4 regions of the Couchioplanes caeruleus genome follow, and region 1 is predicted to be linked to each of the others. Evidence: predicted binding sites of a transcription regulator. Region 1 holds the regulator's gene; each other region holds the start of a gene.
The links. The regulator HrcA, encoded in region 1, represses chaperone genes, less so after heat shock. The targets are predictions, from matches to a motif close to GGTTNGCACNCTCNNNNNGAGNGTGCNAACC.
Positions count from the first base shown of each region.

Region 2: groL (chaperonin GroEL) is a predicted target of HrcA. The motif match lies at 2,041-2,071, and genes of this name have one in related genera.
Region 3: groES (co-chaperone GroES) is a predicted target of HrcA. The motif match lies at 1,900-1,930, and genes of this name have one in related genera.
Region 4: groL (chaperonin GroEL) is a predicted target of HrcA. The motif match lies at 1,918-1,948, and genes of this name have one in related genera.

Region 1 covers NZ_RJKL01000001.1:2,670,055-2,674,230, forward strand. Annotated here, with positions in the region: gene EDD30_RS11720 (16S rRNA (uracil(1498)-N(3))-methyltransferase) at 76-810, opposite strand; gene dnaJ (molecular chaperone DnaJ) at 813-1,961, opposite strand; gene hrcA (heat-inducible transcriptional repressor HrcA) at 2,046-3,068, opposite strand; gene EDD30_RS11735 (DUF4870 domain-containing protein) at 3,245-3,886, shown strand; gene hemW (radical SAM family heme chaperone HemW) at 3,934-4,176, opposite strand, start outside.
Region 2 covers NZ_RJKL01000001.1:1,288,503-1,292,678, forward strand. Annotated here, with positions in the region: gene EDD30_RS05630 (AraC family transcriptional regulator) at 1-593, opposite strand, end outside; gene EDD30_RS05635 (SDR family NAD(P)-dependent oxidoreductase) at 709-1,422, shown strand; gene groL (chaperonin GroEL) at 2,173-3,744, shown strand; gene EDD30_RS05645 (hypothetical protein) at 3,907-4,116, shown strand.
Region 3 covers NZ_RJKL01000001.1:3,343,441-3,347,616, reverse strand. Annotated here, with positions in the region: gene ybaK (Cys-tRNA(Pro) deacylase) at 177-659, opposite strand; gene EDD30_RS14775 (class I SAM-dependent methyltransferase) at 671-1,837, opposite strand; gene groES (co-chaperone GroES) at 2,055-2,369, shown strand; gene groL (chaperonin GroEL) at 2,440-4,089, shown strand.
Region 4 covers NZ_RJKL01000001.1:5,044,439-5,048,614, reverse strand. Annotated here, with positions in the region: gene EDD30_RS22425 (MFS transporter) at 1-46, shown strand, start outside; gene groL (chaperonin GroEL) at 104-1,726, opposite strand; gene EDD30_RS22415 (GNAT family N-acetyltransferase) at 2,082-2,630, shown strand; gene EDD30_RS22410 (hypothetical protein) at 2,627-3,085, shown strand; gene thrC (threonine synthase) at 3,286-4,176, opposite strand, start outside.

The DNA of each region.
Region 1 (4,176 bases):
GCCGGCTCTCCTCGACGGGGCCGTCCGCGCAGGGGAGGCTAGCCTAAGCCGGGGCGGCGAACCGTGAGCAGGCTCTCACCAGCGGTCGAGCAGCGCCGACAGGACGGCGAGCGCGGCCACTCCGGCGGTGGAGGTCCGCAGCACCGCGTCGCCGAGCCGCACCGGCTGCGCGCCGGCGGCGACGAACGCGCCCACCTCCTGGTCGCTGATCCCGCCCTCCGGGCCGACGACCAGCACGATCTCCCCCGCGGCCGGCAGCTTCGCCGCGGTCAGCCGGTCGGTCGCCTCCTCGTGCAGCACGAAGGCGGCAGTGGCGGCCGACAGCCGCGCGGCGGCCTGCTTGGTCGGCACGTCGGGGTCGCCGGAGACCACCGGCAGCCAGGGCCGGCGCGCCTGCTTGGCCGCCTCGCGCGCGGTGGAGACCCACTTCTCCCGGGCGCGTACGCCCCGGTCGCCGCGCCACTGCGCCACCGACCGCGACGCGGCCCAGGGCACGATCTCGTCGACCCCGATCTCCGTCATCGCCTGCACGGCGAGCTCGCCACGGTCTCCCTTCGCGATCCCCTGCACGACGACCAGCCGAGGATCCGGCGCCGGGGCGAAGGTCCGCTCCCCGACCTCGACGTCGACGCTGCCCCGGCCGACCCCGGTGACCTCGGCGCGCACCGAGCCACCCCGCCCGTCGGCGAGGATGAGCGCCTCACCGGTCCGGAGTCGCTGCACGTCGGCAGCGTGATGACCTTCCCGGCCCGACAGCGTGAAGCGCCGGGAGGTAGGCAGGTCCTCGACGAGGAACAGGGGTGCGGACACGGTCAGTGGCCGTTGAAGGCGTCCCGCATGCGCGAGAAGAACCCGCCCTGCTTGCTCAGCTCGGCCACGTCCTCGCCGCGCGTCTTGGCGAAGTCGCGCAGCATCCGCTCCTGGTCGGCGGTGAGCTTGGTCGGGGTCTTCACGTCCAGGTGCACGAAGAGGTCGCCGCGGCCCTGCCCGCGCAGATGCGGCACGCCCTTGCCGCGTACCCGCAGGGTCGATGCCGGCTGGGTGCCGGGCTTGACCTCGATGTTCTCCTCCGAGTCGAGGGTCTTGATGGTCAGTCGGGTGCCCAGGGCCGCGGCCGTCATCGGCAGCGTGACCCGGCAGTGCAGGTCGTCGCCCTTGCGGGAGTAGACGTCGTGCGGACGCTCGTGGATCTCCACGTAGAGGTCGCCGGCCGTGCCGCCGCCGGGGCCCACCTCGCCCTGCTGGGCCAGGCGGATCCGCATGCCGTCCTCGACGCCGGCCGGGATCTTGACGGTCAGCGAGCGCCGGGTCCGGATCCGGCCGTCGCCGGCGCAGGTCGGGCAGGGCTGCGGGATGACCGTGCCGTGGCCCTGGCAGTTCTGACAGGGGCGCGACGAGACGACCTGGCCCAGGAAGGTGCGCTGCACCGACTGGACCTCGCCCCGGCCGCCACAGGTCTCGCAGGTGGCCAGGTGGGTGCCGGGCGCGGTGCCGGCGCCGGAGCACTGGGTGCAGAGCACCGCGGTGTCGACCGTGATCGGCGCCTCGACCCCGAACGCGGTCTCGACCAGGTCGAGTTCCAGGCGCAGGATGGCGTCGGCACCGGGCCGCGTGCGCGGCCGCGGACCCCGGGCACCGCCGCCTCCCGCGGCCGTGCCGAAGAACGCGTCCATGATGTCCTGGAAGCCGACGAACGGGCCGGCGCCGCCGGGACCGCCCGGGCCCGCGCCCGCGCCGCCGCCGGGGGCGAGGGGGTCGCCGCCCAGGTCGACGATCTGCCGCTTCTGGTCGTCGGAGAGGACCTCGTAGGCGGCGTTGATGTCCTTGAACTTCTCGTGCGCCTCAGGGTCCGGATTGACGTCCGGGTGGTACTGACGGGCCAGCTTGCGGTAGGCACGCTTGATCTCGTCGTCGGTGGCTTCGCGGCTGATGCCGAGAATTCCGTAGTAGTCCTTGGCCACAGGGTTTCGAGTCCTCATGTCTGCCCCGCGCGGTAAAGCGCCGGAGACCGTCGTCGCTTGTGCGTCAGTGCCGTGCTGCCTGTTTCAGTTCTGGGCCAGCAGATCGCCAACGTAGCGTGCCACGGCGCGCACGGTGGCGATGGTGCCGGGGTAGTCCATCCGGGTCGGCCCCAGCACGCCGAGGCCACCAACGATTGTCGTACCCGGTCCGTAACCGGTGCTCACCACCGACGCCGCCCGCAGATTGTCGATCTCGTTCTCGTCGCCGATGCGGACCCGAGTCGTGCTCGGCTCCACCTCGCCGATGAGCTTGAGCAGGATGACCTCCTCCTCCAGGGCTTCCAGCACCGGGCGCAGCGAGCCCTGGAAGTCCAGGACGCCGCCGCGGGTCAGGTTGGCCGTGCCGGCCAGGGCGAGACGTTCGTCACTGCGCTCGACCAGGGTCTCCATGAGCACGGAGGCCACGCACGCCATCGTGCTGCGCTTCTCCGGGGCGGACTCGTCGACCAGGGCCTGCACCAGCGGCGGCGTGTCGGCGAGCTTCACCCCGGTCAGCTTGGCGTTGACCTTGCGCCGCATGTCCAGCACGTCGTCGGGGTGGGTCGGCTGGGGCAGCTCGAGGAGCCGCTGCTCGACCCGGCCGGTGTCGGCGATCATCACGAGCATGAGCCGGGTGCTGGAGATCGGCACCAGCTCGAGGTGGCGCACGGCGGAGCGCGAGAGGCTCGGATACTGCACGACGGCGACCTGGCGGGTGAGCTGGGCGAGCAGGCGCACCGTGCGGTGCACCACGTCGTCCAGGTCGACCGCGCCGGCGAGGAACCGCTCGATGGCCCTGCGCTCGGCCGGACTCAGCGCCTTGACCCGCGACAACCGGTCCACGAAGAGTCGGTAGCCGGCGTCGGTGGGCACCCGGCCCGCGCTGGTGTGCGGCTGGCGGATGTAGCCCTCCTCCTCCAGCACGGCCATGTCGTTGCGGACGGTGGCCGGGGAGACGCCGAGCTGGCGGCGCTCGACCAGGGCCTTGCTGCCGACCGGCTCCTGGGTGGCAACGTAGTCCTCGACGATGGCACGGAGCACCTCGAGCTTGCGGTCATCGAGACTCATGACCCCTCCCTCTTGTCCCTGGCACTCCGTCGAGTCGAGTGCCAGTCTACGACGCACCTGGCCCGCGCGCGATGATCGACCGATGATGTGGGAGCTACTTAGCCGAGTGTCTATTCTTCGGGCTACCTCGGGTGTTGCCCTCGCCACGACCGACCTGCGGTCATACCGTGTTCGCCATGACTGAACCGCCGCGCCCGCCCGGTGAGGGAAATCCCTCGGACCCCACCGCGCCGCTCAACCCATATCCGGGCAGCGACCCCACCGGGGCCGCCCCGCCGCCGCCCCCCACCTACGGAGCCCCTCAGCCCCCGCCCTACGGCACGACTCCCCCGCCGCCCACCTCCGGCGCGGGCGGATACGGTCCCCCGCCCGGTTCCGGCGCCCCGTACGGCGGCCCGCCGCCCGGACAGCCCTACGGCGCTCCCGGCGCCTACGGCCAGCAGCCCGGCTACCCGCCGCACGGCTACGGCCCGGGCGGCGGCGACGAGAAGACCTGGATCCTGGTCGCGCACTTCGGTGGTGCGGCGGGTGCCTTCCTCGGCGGCGGCTGCTCCGGCTGGATCGCCCCACTGGTCGCCATGCTCGCCAAGGGCAATCAGTCGCCGTACGTACGGGCCGAGGCGGTCAAGGCGCTGAACTTCCAGCTCCTCTGGACGATCATCGCGGTCATCGGCTACGCCACGATCTGCATCGGCATCGGCATCTTCGTCGCCATCGGGGCCTGGCTGGTCGCCACGATCCTGGGCGTCATCGCCGGCGTGAAGGCGAGCAACAACGAGCCGTACAACTATCCGATGTCGGTCTCGATGATCAAGTAGTGCGATGGGCGGCGCCGGCTCTCGGCGGTGCCGCCCCGCCAGACGAGTCAGACGAGGTCGCGGATCACGGCATCCGCCAGGAGGCGGCCCCGCAGGGTGAGAACGGCCCGGCCCCGCCCGTACGGGATCGGCTCCAGAAGCCCGTCCGCCAAGGCCCGCCGCGCCCCGTCCTCCCGGGCCAGGCCGAGCGGCAGCCCCTCGGCGAGCCGCAGCCGCAGCATGACCTCCTCGATCCTGCGGTCCTCGCCGGTCAGCACCTCCCGGCCGAGCCCGGGCGAGACCCCGTCGGC
Region 2 (4,176 bases), 1.4 Mb from region 1:
GCCGTGCCGTCGCCTGTGGGGGGTGCAGTGTTCAGCCAGGCGCGCACGACGTGGATGAGCAGGACGTCGAGCAGGCGGATCGCAGCGGTGCTGGAACCGGTCGCGGTGTTTGCGCGGGTTTCGTGGGCGAGCAGGTCGAGCAGGGCGCGCAGCCATGGACCGGTGTCCGGCTGTGCGGTCGCCACGTGGAGCACGGGCGGGAGCAGGCTCAGGACGGGGTGGGCGACGTCGGCGTCGTGGCTGTAGCCGGCGCAGAGGATGCGGGTACGGGCGCCTGGCCCGTCGAGGCCCAGTGTCCCGTCCGGCTGGATGAGGCTGCGCTTGAGGTCCTCGTCGAACAAGCGCAACGGTATGCCCGGTTCGGTGGCGAGCTCGTGACGTACTCCGGCGGGCAGCAGGACGAGGTCGCCGGGGGTGAGCTGGCGGGGTGCCGCACCGTCGGTGGTGAACCAGCAGGTGCCGGCGACGACGGCGTGGAACGAGGCACCCTGGCGCGCGGGCAGCTCGATGCCCCACGGCGCACCAGCATCAAAGGTCGCCATCAGGGCGGCATCGACACGGGCCACCGCAAGCACGTCACCCAGCACGTCCATGCGTCGACAGTACGCGGCACGCAGATCGCTCTGCGAGCTTGGTGAGACGGCGGGATAAGAACGCGGGTGTATCGAGCATTGTTCGTTGCAGGTGTTGAGCCCCAGGGTGGTGGTCATGGAAATCACCTCCACCACTGCCCTCGTCACCGGCGCCAACCGCGGTCTGGGCCGCGCACTCGTGGACGCCCTCCTCGACCACGGCGCCGCCCGCGTGTACGCGGCCGCGCGCGACCCTCGCAGCGTCCGCGTCGACGACCGGATCGTCGCGGTCGCTGTCGACCTGACCGACGCCGAATCCATCGACAAGCTCGCCGCCGCCGCGACCGACGTCGACCTGTTGATCAACAACGCTGGTGCGGCCGCGTTCGCACCCGCCCTCGACGCCGACATCGACGCGGTCGCCCGAGAATTCGCGGTGAACTTCACCGGCCTGTACCAGATGATCCGCGCGTTCAGTCCCACTCTGACCGCCCGCCGAGGCGCTCTGGTGAACGTGCTGAGCCTGCTGTCCTACGCGCCCGCGCCGCCGATGGCGGGCTACTCGGCCTCCAAGGCCGCGGCCCATTCCCTCACCCTCGCGCTGCGCCCGGCCCTGACCCGCGCCGGCGTCCGCGTGCACGGCGTCTACCCCGCCGGCATCGACACCGACATGCTCGCCGGCCTCGACGAGGACAAGGCCGACCCGCGCGCCGTTGCCGACGCCATCCTCGACGGACTCGTCGCCGGTCAGCAAGACATCTATCCCGACCCTCGATCTGCCCAGATGGCTGAACTGTGGAACCGCGACCCCCGGGCCTTCACCGCCGCATTCGCCGCAATGGGCTCCTGACCACATCGGCCCCCAACCGAGTCACTCACGTTCCGTGAATGGCTTCGGTTGGGGGTTCATAGCGGTATCGCGGCTGAGCCGGGCCGCAGCCCCTCAATCATCAGCTACGAAATCTGGTCGACGGCTCGGGGCGTGAGGAGGTTTGCGGTTCGGCTACGTCGCAGCTCAGTGGCGGCGTGAAAGCCGTCGCAGTTGGGCGATACGCGCGGTACCGAAGGTTCTGCGGGCGATCTGCACGGCTCGGCGCGCTTGACAGTCTCGACCCAGCCGGCGAGCCCAGCTCCCCGAAGGGCCCGCGCGCCCCGCGTGCCATCTGTTCGGCGTAGCCGATGCGCCCACCTGATGCAGGTATCACACACATCCGGACCGAGTTGGCTCCTACCGACCTACTCGTTGTGGGCAACCCGACCGAGGCACACGTCGCGCCGTTGCCGACGTTCGTGGTCGCGTCGAACCATGCCGATCATCCGTCATGACCCGAGCGACGCAGGCCCATCTGCGCCGGCGCAACGCCGACGAACCTTCCTGATGCGGGAGGAGGCGTAGCGCTGACGGTGGCGCCGAGGCTGAGCGCACCGGCCCTCGTCTTGCGCTTCGCGGGAACAGGTGTTGCACTGGGACTAGCACTCGCGCTGTGTGAGTGCCAACCGAATGGGATGGACCCCCGGCAGGGGGACCGCAGCAGCGGTCATCGCAGGTCGGCCCGAGCAGGTGCTGCACGTGGGCACGACAATGGTGAGGATGATCCGCATGGCCAAGTTGATCCTTTTCGGTGAAGAGGCCCGTCGCGGCCTGGAACGGGGCATGAACGTCCTCGCCGACACGGTGAAGGTGACATTGGGTCCGAAGGGCCGCAACGTGGTGCTGGACGCGAAGTGGGGCGTGCCCACGATCACCAACGACGGGGTGAGCATCGCCAAGGAGATCGAGCTCGACGACCCGTACGAGAAGCTCGGCGCGCAACTGGTCAAGGAGGTCGCCAAGAAGACCGACGACGTGGCCGGGGACGGCACCACGACGGCGACCGTTCTGGCCCAGGCGCTGGTTCGCGAAGGGCTGCGCAACGTCGCAGCCGGCGCGAACCCGATCGCGCTCAAGCGCGGCATCGAGCAGGCCGTCGCCGCGGTGACCGAGGTGCTGTCCAATCAGGCCCAGGACGTGCAGACCAGAGAGCAGATCGCCGCTACGGCGTCGATCTCCGCGGGTGACACCACCGTCGGCGAAATCATCGCCGAAGCGTTGGACAAGGTCGGTAAGGAAGGCGTCATCACCGTCGAGGAAAGCAACACCTTCGGCCTGGAGCTTGAACTCACCGAGGGCATGCGCTTCGACAAGGGCTACATCTCGCCATACTTCGCCACCGACACCGGACGAATGGAAACCGTCCTCGACGACCCGTACCTGCTCGTCGTCGAGCACAAGATCTCGAACCTCCACGACCTGCTCCCGATCCTGGAGAAGGTCATGCAGTCCGGAAAGCCGCTGGCGATCATCGCTGAGGACCTCGAGGGCGAGGCCCTCGCCACCCTGGTCGTCAACAACATCCGTGGCACCTTCACATCGGTCGCCGTCAAGGCGCCCGGCTTCGGCGAGCGCCGCACGGCCATGCTCGGCGACCTCGCCATACTCACCGGCGCCCAGGTCATCAGCCACACGGTGGGCCTCACTCTGGACAACGCGACGCTGGACATGCTCGGACGGGCGCGCAGGGTCGTCGTCACCAGGGACGAGACCACCATCGTGGACGGCGCCGGAGACGCCGCACAGATCGCCGGCCGGGTCAGCCGACTCCGCACCGAGATCGACAACAGCGACTCCGACTACGACCGCGAGAAGCTGCAGGAGCGCCTGGCCAAACTGGCCGGCGGCGTCGCGGTGATCAAAGTCGGCGCGGCCACGGAAGTCGAGCTCAAGGAACGCAAACACCGCATCGAGGACGCCGTCCGCAACGCCAAGGCCGCCGTCGAGGAAGGGCTACTAGCGGGCGGCGGGGTGGCTCTGGCCAACGCCGCTCACACCGGCTTCGACAAGCTCGACCTGACCGGTGACGAAGCCACCGGGGCAAACATCGTTCGGGTCGCGCTCACCGCACCGCTCAGACAGATCGCCGTCAACGCAGGCCTCGAAGGCGGCGTCGCCGTCGAGAAGGTCAACGCACTTCCGGCTGGCCACGGCCTCAACGCCATCACCGGCGAGTACGTCGACATGATCAAGGCAGGCATCGTGGAACCGGCCAAGGTAACCCGTTCCGCGCTGCAGAACGCCGCCTCGATCGCCGCGCTGTTCCTCACCACCGAAGTCCTTGTCGCCGACAAGCTCTAACCGTCACTGTCCGGCCTCGGCCGGCCGACACCATGCCCGCATCGCGGTCCATCTGTGAGCCTGAGCGGCGGCGATGAAACACAGCGCTGGGTTCAACGCTGTGCTTTGCCAGCGCACTCTCCCTCACCCACAATCCAGCCCGCAAGGGCGAACGGAGGCGCCATGGCTACAGCAACGTGCGTAAAGAAGACCATCGTGGTGGCGACACTACGATCGCGGGACCTTGCCGGCAGGGCCGACTGGGTCGAGAAGGAGCTACCCGCGCTCATCGACACGGCGCGGAACGCTTCGCTGCTGCGAACCCTCGGGATCGACGTCCAGGCCCTGACATCTGATGCCTCGCCCGAATACGACGCGGTCAATTCAGAGTGAGCGAACCGGCCCGGGACCTGACATGACGATCGATCTCCGGCGCAAGCGGACGGTCGGCCG
Region 3 (4,176 bases), 670 kb from region 1:
TCCTCTCCTCGTCAGGCGCGCAGTCGGGATCGCCGCTCCAAGAAAAATGTTTGTTGTGTCGGGCAACGTATTCCCGTGACTCGGTGCGGCACAACCGGTCAGCCTCCGGTACTCCGCAAAGTGACGCTAGGTCACGTTGCGCTCCGAATCTGGTACTTTTCCGGTTTCGCCCGCCCTCAGCCCCGGATGCGGGCGGTGTGGGCGCCGGTCAGCCGGACCAGGTCTTCCGGCGCCAGCGACACCTGCAGACCGCGGCGGCCGGCCGAGACGTACATCCGCGGCAACTCCAGCGCCGAGTCGTCGATCACCGTGGGTAGACGTCTGCGCTGTCCCAGCGGGCTGATGCCGCCGCGCACATAGCCGCTGCTGCGCTCCGCGGCCGCCCGGTCGGCGAGCGTCGCCCGCTTCCCGCCGGCCGCACCGGCCAGGGCCTTGAGATCCACCTCGCCGGCCACCGGCACGACGGCCACCGTCAGCGCGCCGTCGACCTCGGCGATCAGCGTCTTGAACAGCGACTCCGGCGGCACCCCCAGCGCCTCGGCGACCAGCGCGCCGTAGTTCGGCGCCTCCGGCGAGACGTCGTACGGGTGCAGCTCGTGCGGCACCTTCTCCGCGGACAGCAGTACGGTCGCCGGCGTCCCGGCCGCCTTCTTGGCCATGACCAGCGAGGCTATCGGCAGAGCACCACGGTCGGTGCACCCGCCACCCGGGTCAGCACCACCGACGCCGATGCGTCGCCGCGCAGCCGCAGGTCGCGGCGCAACTGCTCGGGCTCCAGCGCGGAACCCCGCTTGCGGATCTCGACCCGGCCCACGCCGCGCTCCCGCAGCAGCGCGCGCAGCCGCTTGAGCGAGAACGGCAGCACGTCGGTGACCTCCAGCCGGCGGGCGAACGCGGTGTCGACGCTTTCGTCGGTGTAGACGTACGCGATCTGCGGGTCGGCCAGCCGCCCCCCGATCCCGGCCGCGAACTCGGCGACCAGATGCGAGCGGACCACGGCCGGGTCCGGGTCGTACAGGAATCGCCCGACCGTGCCGACCGGCGCGGCCTGCTCGCCGGAGCCGTGCAGCGTGCCTCCCCCTGGCAGGAGCACCGCCCGCCGCGGGAACTCCGCGAGCGGCCCGCACCAGAACGCCGCCTCCACCAGATCGCCGTCGACGCTGACCCACTCGCCCTCGGCCCCCGCGGGCAGCAGGGCGTGGTCGATGCCGGGCGCCAGCTTCAGCACCGTCCGCGGCACGCGGCCGGGCAGCGCGGCGACGAAGTCCCACGGGGGCGACCACGCCCGGGGATCCATGACCCGGCCGCGTCCGGCCCGCCGGCGGGCCGGGTCGGCGAAGACCGCGTCGAACCTCTCCACCTCGACGGAGGTCGCATCGGCGCACTCCACGGTCACCATTTCGGCGAGGCCGGCGGCGGCCGCGTTCGCCTCGGCGAGGGCGGCGGTCAGCGGGTCGGCGTCGACCGCGTACACCCGGATGCCCTGGCGGGCCGCCGCCAGCGCGTCGGAGCCCAGCCCGCAGCCCAGGTCGGCGAGGGTGGCGACGCCCGCCGCGCGCAGCCGCGCGGCGCGGCGCTCCGCCACCACGGCCCGGGTCGCCTGCTCGAAGCCGGCCCGGGTGAAGAACATCGCGGCCGCGTCCGCGCCGAACTTGCCCTCGGCGCGTCGTCGCAGGTCGGCCTGGGTGAGCGCGGCGGCGGCGAGCGGCGCCGCGATGCCACGGGCGCGCAGGGCCGAGGCCGCGGCGAGCGGGTCGGTGCCGGTCACCCCGGCCGCGGCCGCGAGCGCCGCGGACCCTTCCGGGGTACGCAGGGAGGCGAGCAGTTCCAAGTCCACGCGGAGTCATTCTGCCGTGTTGGCACTCTCCTTGACGGAGTGCTAGTTCCGGCATAATCTCCGATTAGCACTCTCAACCTGAGGGTGCCAGCGCGCGCCCCGACCGGGGGAGTGCGCTTGCGCCAGGCGGACCGGCACCCGCGACGACGGCCCCGCCCGGTGGCATGAGGCATGAGATCGGCCGACGCTGGCCGGCGAAACCTGTACCCAGGAGGGTATGCCCGTGACTACCGCGACCAAGGTTGCGATCAAGCCGCTCGAGGACCGCATCGTGGTCCAGGCGAACGAGGCCGAGACCACGACGGCTTCCGGCCTCGTGATCCCCGACACCGCCAAGGAGAAGCCGCAGGAGGGCACCGTCCTCGCCGTCGGCCCCGGCCGGATCGACGACAAGGGTAACCGCGTCCCGATCGACGTGAAGGTCGGCGAGACCGTCCTCTACTCGAAGTACGGCGGCACCGAGGTCAAGTACGCCGGCGAGGAGTACCTGGTGCTCTCCGCCCGTGACGTCCTCGCGGTCATCGAGAAGTGACCTACTGACAGTGCTTCCCGCCCTGGCCCGCGTCTCGGGTCAGGGCGGTGGTGCGTGAAGGGACCATTACATGGCGAAGATCCTCAGCTTCTCTGACGACGCCCGGCACCTGCTGGAGCACGGCGTCAACACGCTCGCCGACACGGTCAAGGTCACCCTCGGCCCGCGCGGCCGCAACGTCGTCCTCGACAAGAAGTTCGGCGCGCCGACGATCACCAACGACGGCGTCACCATCGCCAAGGAGATCGAGCTCACCGACCCGTACGAGAACCTCGGTGCCCAGCTCGTCAAGGAGGTGGCGACCAAGACCAACGACGTCGCCGGCGACGGCACCACCACGGCCACCGTGCTCGCCCAGGCGCTGGTCCGCGAGGGCCTGCGCAACGTGACGGCCGGTGCCAACCCCATCGCCCTCAAGCGCGGCATGGACCAGGCGGCCGAGGCCGTCTCCAAGGCGCTGCTGGCCAAGGCTGTCGAGGTCGCCGACCACAAGTCGGTCGCCAACGTCGCCACCATCTCGGCCCAGGACGCCACCATCGGCGAGCTGATCGCCGAGGCCATGGACCGGGTCGGCCGCGACGGTGTCATCACCGTCGAGGAGGGCTCCGCGCTCAGCACCGAGCTCGTCGTCACCGAGGGCCTGCAGTTCGACAAGGGCTTCATCTCGCCGAACTTCGTGACCGACGCCGAGGCGCAGGAGGCCGTGCTCGAGGACGCGTACATCCTCATCACGACCCAGAAGATCTCCAGCGTCGAGGAGCTGCTGCCGCTGCTGGAGAAGGTCCTCCAGGCCGGCAAGCCGCTGCTCATCATCGCCGAGGACGTCGACGGCCAGGCGCTGTCCACCCTCGTGGTCAACGCGCTGCGCAAGACCTTCAAGGTCGCCGCCGTGAAGGCGCCCGGCTTCGGGGACCGCCGCAAGGCGATGCTGCAGGACATGGCGATCGCGACCGGCGGCGAGCTCATCGCCCCCGAGCTCGGCTACAAGCTCGACCAGGTCACCATCGACATGCTGGGCACCGCCCGGCGCGTCGTGGTCGACAAGGAGAACACCACCATCGTCGACGGCGGTGGCAAGAAGTCCGAGATCGAGGACCGCGTCGCGCAGATCCGCAAGGAGATCGAGGCGTCGGACTCGGACTGGGACCGCGAGAAGCTCTCCGAGCGGCTGGCCAAGCTCTCCGGCGGCATCGCCGTGATCCAGGCCGGCGCGGCGACCGAGGTCGAGATGAAGGAGCGCAAGCACCGCATCGAGGACGCCATCGCGGCGACCAAGGCCGCGGTCGAGGAGGGCACCGTGCCCGGCGGCGGCGCCGCCCTGGCGCACGTCGTCTCCGCGCTCGACGGCGACCTCGGCCTCACCGGCGAGGAGGCGATCGGCGTGTCGATCGTCCGCAAGGCGCTGGTCGAGCCGCTGCGCTGGATCGCGCAGAACGCCGGCCACGACGGCTACGTCGTGGTGGGCAAGGTCGCCGACCTGAAGTGGGGTCACGGCCTCAACGCGGCCACCGACGAGTACGTCGACCTGGCCGCCTCCGGCATCATCGACCCGGTCAAGGTGACCCGCAACGCGGTCTCCAACGCCGTGTCGATCGCCGGCCTGCTGCTCACCACGGAGAGCCTCGTGGTGGAGAAGCCGGCCGCGCCGGAGGCCGCCGCCGGCGGCGGCCACGGGCACAGCCACGGTGGCCACGGCCACCAGCACGGCCCGGGCTTCTGACCGGACGGGCTTTGCCCGACAACGGGTGAAGGGCGCGTCGCTTCCGCGGCGCGCCCTTTCTCGTGTGTGATGCAAGCTTCACCGGGG
Region 4 (4,176 bases), 2.4 Mb from region 1:
CCTGCGCGACCTCCCCCTCCCGCAGCAAGAGGTTGTCGTTCGCTAGCAACGGCAAACGGGCCGCCCCCGAAGGGACGGCCCGTTTGAGGTGTAGCTGGTGGACTCAGAAGTCCATGTCTCCGCCGCCCGGAGCGCCGGCCGGGGCGGCCGCCTTCTCGGGCTTGTCCGCCACGACCGCCTCGGTCGTGAGGAACAGGGCGGCGATCGACGCGGCGTTCTGCAGCGCCGAGCGGGTGACCTTGGCCGGGTCGATGATGCCCGCGGCCAGCAGGTCCACGTACTCGCCGTTGGCGGCGTTGAGGCCCCAACCGGACTCGAGGTTGCGGACCTTCTCCACCACGACGCCGCCCTCGAGGCCGGCGTTCACGGCGATCTGACGCAGCGGGGCGTCGAGCGCGACCTTGACGATGTTGGCACCGGTGGCCTCGTCGCCGGACAGGTCCAGCTTGTCGAACGCGGTCTTGCCGGCCTGCACCAGCGCCACGCCACCGCCGGGCACGATGCCCTCCTCGACGGCCGCCTTCGCGTTGCGCACGGCGTCCTCGATGCGGTGCTTGCGCTCCTTGAGCTCGACCTCGGTGGCCGCGCCGACCTTGATGACCGCCACGCCGCCGGCCAGCTTGGCCAGGCGCTCCTGCAGCTTCTCGCGGTCGTAGTCGGAGTCCGACTTCTCGATCTCGGCGCGGATCTGGTTGACCCGGCCCTGGATCTGCTCGGCGTTGCCGGCACCGTCGACGATCGTCGTCTCGTCCTTGGTGATGACGACCTTGCGGGCCTGGCCCAGCAGGCTCAGGTCGGCGGCGTCGAGCTTGAGGCCGACCTCCTCGCTGATGACCGTGCCGCCGGTGAGGATGGCGATGTCGTCCAGCATGGCCTTGCGGCGGTCACCGAAGCCCGGGGCCTTGACGGCGACGGACTTGAAGGTGCCACGGACCTTGTTGACGACCAGGGTCGCCAGGGCCTCGCCCTCGACGTCCTCGGCGATGATGATCAGCGGCTTGCCGCCCTGCATGACCTTCTCGAGGACGGGCAGCAGGTCCTTGACCGCGGAGATCTTGCTGTTCGCGATGAGGATGTACGGGTCGTCGAAGACGGCCTCCATCCGCTCGGCGTCGGTCATGAAGTACGCCGAGATGTAGCCCTTGTCGAAGCGCATACCCTCGGTGAGCTCGAGCTCGAGCCCGAAGGTGTTGCTCTCCTCGACGGTGATGACGCCTTCCTTGCCGACCTTGTCCATGGCCTCGGCGATGATCTCGCCGACCGTGGAGTCACCGGCGGAGATGGAGGCGGTGGAGGCGATCTGCTCCTTGGTCTCCACGTCCTTGGCGAGCTGCGAGAGACCCTCGGAGACGCTGGCCACGGCGGCCTCGATGCCCCGCTTCAGGGCCATCGGGTTCGCGCCGGCCGCGACGTTGCGCAGACCCTCACGGACCAGCGCCTGGGCGAGGACGGTCGCCGTCGTCGTGCCGTCACCGGCAACGTCGTCGGTCTTCTTCGCGACCTCCTTGACCAGCTCGGCGCCGATCTTCTCGTAGGAGTCCTCGAGCTCGATCTCCTTGGCGATCGACACACCATCGTTGGTGATGGTGGGCGCGCCCCACTTCTTCTCGAGCACGACGTTGCGGCCCTTGGGGCCGAGCGTCACCTTGACGGCGTCGGCGAGCTGGTTCATGCCCCGCTCGAGGCCGCGACGAGCTTCCTCGTCGAATGCGATGATCTTGGCCATACGGCTGTGTCCTCCTGGACGTTCGCGGTGCCGGGCCTGCTCGGCCCCGCCCTCCGCACGGTGAGGAAACGCTGCGGACGTCACCACCTGGCGATGCGACGTCCTCAGGTCGAGCCGGATAGCCCGCGACGACCGGTCCCGTGCCCCGGCACCGATGGCGGCGCCGTGGCCGCGACCCCACCGTCCCGACCTGCTGGCACTCACATGTCGCGAGTGCCAAGGACTTGTTTAGCACTCTCGTGGGTCGAGTGCAAGGACAACGACCACCCGCGGGGGCCCCCGGAGGGGTCGGGCGGACCCGCCGGGATTCCGCGTCCCGCTTGCCTGGTCCGGCGTCACCGGGTAGGCAGGCAGCATGACCAGCACGCTGGCGCCGGCACTGACCGTGCACCGGGTGACACCCGGCGACGCGGCCCGGATGCGCGCGCTGCGGCTGGAGATGCTTGCCGACAGCCCGCTCGCATTCCTCGAGACGCTGGCACAGGCGGCGGCCCGGCCGCACGCCGACTACCGACGCCGGATCGTGCAGGCGTCGTCGGGGGTGCAGCTCGCCCAGTTCGTCGCCGACCCGGCGCCTCGACGCGGCGGGAGCACGAGGCCGGGCGACCGGCTGATCGGACACGCCGGCGGCACGGTGCTGCCCGAGGATCCGGCCGCGACGGTGGTCTTCGCGGTCTACGTCACACCGACGCACCGCGGCCGGGGAGTGCTCGCCTCCCTCGTGGAGGCGGTGGCCGAGTGGTCACTCTCGGCGGGTCGGCGGGAGCTCATGCTGGAGGTCGTGATCGGCAACGACCGGGCGGTCCGGGCCTACGAGCGACTGGGCTTCGAGGACACCGGGGTGCGGGTGCCGCACCCGGTCGTCCCCGGGCTGCGGGAGCTCCAGATGCGCCGCCGGGCATGACCACCGGGCCGTCCCGCCGGTGGCCGCTGGCGCGGTCCCTGCTCACGGCGGTCAACGGCACCACAGTGGCCGGCCTGGCCGTCGCCGTCCTCACCGGTGCGAGGATCCGCCGCGGGCGCGACGGCATCCTGGTCGCCGAGGGATACCGGCGCAGGCTGCCGCCCGCGACCTGCTTCACCGTCGGTTCGGTGATCATCACCCGCAGGACCGCGGAGTGGCTGCTGCACGAGGACCGCGCCGACCTGCTGGCCCACGAGAGCCGGCATGCGGGTCAGTACGCCGTCCTCGGCCCGCTGTTCTGGCCCGCCTACTGGGCGGCGTGCGGCTATTCGTGGATGGCGACGGGCAGTTACGGCAGCCGCAACGTCTTCGAGCGGCACGCCGGCCTCGACAAGGGCGGTTACGCGGAGGCGGCACTGCGTCCCTGGATCAGCAAACTGCTGCGGAAACGCTGAGAATTTGGTCGGGAGGACGCGCGCACAGCGCCTCCGGCACTGGGTCGTTGGGCCCCGAGAGATTGTCGCCAAGCTCGAAGGTGGGGCCACGTACGGCGTCGCGTCCTCCCGCGTAGAGCATCCTGCCGACCTCGAGATCCTCGCGCAAGCCCTCGCGGGAAGGAATTCCTGACGTACGGCAGATAGCTAGCTACACACTGTTATCCAAGCAGCCCGGCATCGCGCGCGCCGCGCAGCGAGGGCTTGATCCGGTGGGTCGGGCCGACCAGCTCGGAGACCGCGTCGATGGTCTTGAGGCCCTCGCCGGTGTTGTAGACGACCGTCTCCTTCTCGGGGTCGAGCTTGCCGCTCTCCACGAGCTTCTTCAGCACCGCCACGGTCGTGCCGCCGGCCGTCTCCGCGAAGATGCCGGTGGTCCGGGCGAGCAGGCGGATGCCTTCGCGGATCTCGTCGTCGTCGGCGTAGTCCATCCAGCCGCCGGTCCGCCGGACCGCCTCGATCGCGTACGCGCCCGCCGCCGGGTCCCCGATGTTCAGAGACTTCGCGATGCCGGTCGGCTTGACCGGAACGATCTGGTCGGTGCCGCCGTGCAGGGCGACGGCGATGGGGTTGCAGCCGGCCGACTGGGCGCCGAAGACCGTCCAGCCTCCCTCGGGCGCCTCGACCAGGCCGATCTCGACCAGCTCACTGAAGGCCTTGTCCACCTTGGTGAGCAGCTCCCCCGACGCCATCGGGATGACCACCTGGGCGGGGATGCGCCAGCCGAGCTGCTCGGCCACCTCGTAGCCGAGGGTCTTGGAGCCCTCGGCGTAGAACGGGCGCACGTTGACGTTGACGAACGCGGTGTCCTCGAACTCGTCGGTGTCCACGAGCTCGCTGCAGAGCCGGTTGACGTCGTCGTACGAGCCCTCGATCGCCACCAGGTCGCCGCCGTACACCGCCGAGGTGATGACCTTGCCGGGCTCGAGGTCGCTCGGGATGAAGACGATGCTCGGCACTCCGGCGCGGGCGGCGTGCGCGGCCACGGAGTTGGCCAGGTTGCCCGTGGAGGCGCAGGCGAAGCGGGTGAAGCCGAGCTCCCGGGCGGCGGT